Regions from separate parts of the Providencia sp. PROV003 genome, predicted to be linked through region 1. Evidence: predicted binding sites of a transcription regulator. Region 1 holds the regulator's gene; the other holds the start of a gene.
The links. Region 1 encodes Fur, which represses iron uptake genes when iron is present. Its sites were predicted from a motif close to ATAATAATGAGAACNACTATCAA; they were not measured.
Positions count from the first base shown of each region.

Region 2: the regulator Fur is predicted to act here: its motif matches at 1,138-1,160, upstream of M1F14_RS02125 (TonB-dependent receptor domain-containing protein).

Region 1 is NZ_CP096369.1:3,858,432-3,860,644, forward strand. It holds gene fldA (flavodoxin FldA) at 1-318, shown strand, start outside; gene fur (ferric iron uptake transcriptional regulator) at 586-1,035, shown strand; gene M1F14_RS17765 (polymer-forming cytoskeletal protein) at 1,708-2,213, shown strand, end outside.
Region 2 is NZ_CP096369.1:500,153-502,365, forward strand. It holds gene emrA (multidrug efflux MFS transporter periplasmic adaptor subunit EmrA) at 1-420, opposite strand, end outside; gene M1F14_RS02125 (TonB-dependent receptor domain-containing protein) at 1,175-2,213, shown strand, end outside.

The sequences.
Region 1 (2,213 bases):
CCAACTCTCGAAGAAATTGATTTTGAAGGTAAACTTGTCGCCTTATTTGGTTGTGGAGACCAAGAAGACTACGCAGAATATTTCTGTGATGCGATGGGAACCATTCGCGATATCATCGAACCTCGTGGTGCTGTTATTGTGGGTCATTGGCCAACTGAAGGTTACCACTTTGAAGTATCCAAAGGTATGGCAGATGACAATCACTTTATTGGTTTAGCCATTGATGAAGATCGTCAGCCTGAACTAACTGATGAACGTGTCGATGCATGGGTAAAACAAATCTCTGAAGAAATGTCCTTAGCAGAAATTATCGGCTAAGGCATATGAAATAGAGCCTAACCCATAGATCAGCTCACTTGTCGCTCTAAACGCATCATTCAAACAAGTGATCTAGTCTAAAATAGCCGATAAAGCATCCTAATAGGATAGGCTCTCAAGAGATTATCAAAATAATGAGACAAAGCATGGTTTCTATTTTTATTTTCCATGCCTATAATTGTAAAACAGTTTAGAAGACAACTGAATTTATGTTAAAAACGTCTCATTATTGTTAAATTTATGATTTAAGATACAGGACAAACCCGCATGACAGACAACAATAAAGCATTGAAAAATGCTGGACTCAAAGTCACTCTTCCAAGACTTAAGATTTTGGAAGTACTTCAAGAGCCTGAGTGCCACCACGTCAGTGCGGAAGATCTCTATAAAAAGCTGATCGACATGGGCGAAGAGATCGGGCTAGCTACCGTATACCGTGTATTAAACCAGTTTGATGATGCAGGTATCGTAACCCGCCATAACTTTGAGGGTGGAAAATCTGTATTCGAATTAACTCAGCAGCATCACCATGACCACTTAATCTGTTTAGATTGTGGCAAAGTGATTGAGTTTACTGACGAATCTATTGAAACTCGCCAGAAAAATATCGCCGCTCGCCATGGTATTAAATTATCTAACCATAGTTTATATCTATATGGCCATTGCGCAGATGGTGATTGCCGTGAAAATGCTGACGCACACGAAGCAAAAGAGTAAAAGAATCACAAGGTATTGCTACCCTATGAATAAATCATAGTAGCGACAAACGAAAAACCCCTGATAACCATGCTATTGCTAAATGTTATCAGGGGTTTTTATTTCCATAAATTATATTGTTATTCACACTATATTGGTGATTAAGCTCACTAATCTTCTGACAACTTTCACTTAAATCGCCAAATATCAGCACAGAGCTTGCATATTTAGCGCTCGATAATAAGTTGCAATTCAACCCAAATCCTTTATATTATTTTACATATGAATTTTCTTATATTAGAAATTATGCTGCCTTTATTAGTATAGGTACATAAATATCATCATAGATGATTTCCAATATATCAATAATATAAAATTTATATGCATTTAGTTTATTAACTCATTATAATTGTATTATCTTAAATTACAGTTATTCTTTAGTCTGTAACGAAGACGTTATATTACATTTTTTTATGTAGTCATTTTTTTGACTAAACTCATTTATGTAGCTTTAGTCATTTTGTAAGAGATTAACTGATGAAAAAAACCTACCTTTTTCTTAATACTAGTTTTTTCTTCTGGTTTCTTACTTTGATAGGATGGTTTTTTAGTTACTCTGCCATCACCTTATTTTCATTTGTATTATCAATTTTGTTCTTGATCTTACACTTCAATCAAAAAAAGGTAAGTAAAATGTTCACCAAAAGACAAAACAAACCAACCCCTGAAGTAACCCCAACACCAACCGCTAGCACGCCCGAAGCACCCGCTAAGCTAGAAGAACAGATTACAATAGCAACCCCGACTATAAGTGAAGAGAAATCCAATACCATCATCTCAAGGGATGTCATTTTTGAAGGTAATATTACCTCTAATGAACAAGTACATATTTATGGCAAAGTGATTGGTAACATTATAGGGAAAAATAATACAGTGAAGGTCATGTTAAATGGCCAAGTTACTGGGAACATTACCAGTAAAGAGTTGATTGTTAACGGGCGAGTTGAAGGGGAATGTTTATCTGATTCGATAAGCATCGAAAATAATGGTGAAATTCATGGAACCATTCAATATAGTAATTTATCTATTAAGAAAGGTGGTATTTTATCAGGGCAAGCAAAAGTAAAAGAGGCTACTTTACATAATGAAAAAGTAACCCAATTAAAAGATAGGGTAAAACACGACCTTAACCCCCCTAC
Region 2 (2,213 bases), 1.3 Mb from region 1:
TTGGGCTTGCGCAAGTGTCACCCGATTTTTTTGGATTTGTGCCTGATATTCATCGCCATTGATATATAACTCTTTGGTTTTGCGCACAGTAGTGGCAAGGTCATGTTTCGCTTGTTCGTAGGATAGTTGTGCATTGGTTTTGTCTAACACCACCAATACATCCCCAGCTTTAACTAAGTCGGTATTTTCGAAATTAACTTGGGTAACATTCCCTGTTGTTTGCGCAACAATGGGGATTTGTAGGCCTGAAACATAAGCATCATCGGTATATTCTTGAAAACGTAAAATGAGAAACCAATAAATACCATAAGCAACAAATAATAGAATGATAATAATTGTAGCAATAACCATCCATATTTTTCTGCGCTTTTCATTTGTCGTTTTTTGATTATTTATTTCTGTCTGTGGCGATTGGCTCATAATAAGTCTCAAATTCCAAATTCAATATTATGTTTTACTCTATATTTACGGAGTATATATAATAAAGCAATAGACAACACGTGCATTAAAATTAAAACCATTCAAAAATAAAAGTTAACATCATGATATTTAAACATAAAAAACACAACCCCATAGTATATGAGATTAATTAAAAACTATAAATCAATCTAATTAAACTAATCTTAATTAGATTGATTAATTTTATAAACATACCTGAACTAACTATTTTATATAAAAATAAAGTTAATTGCACCGACAAATAAAATAACTTAACCTATAATTAATCTTCTTTTTTAGATTAGATAAATACTCAATAGTAAAAATATATTGTGGTTACATTGAATAATAATCGTTTAATCACGACTTAGCCTCTGTAATATCCTCTTGCCCTTACAGATTCGTATATTCTGTTTTTCCCTTCCGTCAAGAACCATAAAGCGCTCACCCTTTGCTGCGGTACTCGTGAAATCATTGTTCTCTTTTTTCGTCACAAACACTCCGTCTACTGTACATTTACTTATCACAAATTTCCCTAACCCAATGTTAAATATTAATTTTATGTTAAGGCTGAAACATCAATGAGCTGTACAAGTTAAGAGTAAGTAAAAAACCTTATTCGAGATCAAATATTGACTATAAATTAGCTAGGCAATTATTTATTTTTGATATGTTTTAGTGATAGTATTCGCAAACAATATAATTATCATTCTCATTTATATTTACAGGGATAATCATGACTTCGAACTATCACTACTCTTTTATTGCCGCAGGGGTTTGTGCGGCATTAGCCACGTTTAATGCTACAGCAGCAGATAACAATTCAGATACCATGGTCGTCAGTGCTTCAGGCTACTCACAACAATTACGTGATGCCCCTGCCAGTGTGACCGTAATCAGCGCAAAACAATTGCAAAATAAACCGGTACGTGATTTAGCTGACGCCGTAAAAGATGTTGAAGGTGTCAGTGTAGTTGGTGCCGCTAATAAACAAGATATTAATATTCGAGGCTTACCCGGCGAGTATACGTTGATCCTTGTGGATGGTCGTCGCCAAAATAGCCGTGAATCGCGTCCAAATGGTAGCGGTGGTTTTGAAGCTGGCTTTATGCCACCAGTGGAAGCGATTGAGCGTATCGAAGTCATCCGCGGACCAATGTCCTCTCTGTATGGCTCCGATGCAATGGGTGGTGTGATTAATATCATCACCAAAAAAGTGACCAATGAGTGGCACGGTAGCGTCACCGCAGGTACCATTATCCAAGAAAATAGTGATAGTGGTAATTCGACTGACGGTAACTTCTACCTGTCGGGGCCATTAATTCAAGATAAATTAGGCTTGCAGTTATATGGTGGTGGTGATTATCGCCAAGAAGATAAGATAATTGGAGGGCATCATAAAAAAGACAATAAAAGCTTAACGGCAAAACTGACCTTTACCCCAATGGAGAACCAAACTTTCTTATTAGAAGCGGGTAGAACCACGCAAGAAAGGAGTGAAACTCCAGGTAAATCTATTGATGAGTATGCCAACCGTGCTGGTGCGCAGAAAAACCCCAAATCAGAGATACATAATAACCGTAACCACGCCGCATTGACTTATAAAGGTGAATGGGACAATTTCAATACAGAATTTAGTGTTTATCAAGAACAAACCAAGCGACATACTAAATCACAAGAATTGAATGAAAAAACAGGAAAATGGGAAGGAGGCTATGAAGTTCGTGTCCCAGAAATTACCAATACGGTTGTAGATGGTAAAGTGGTGGCGTTTT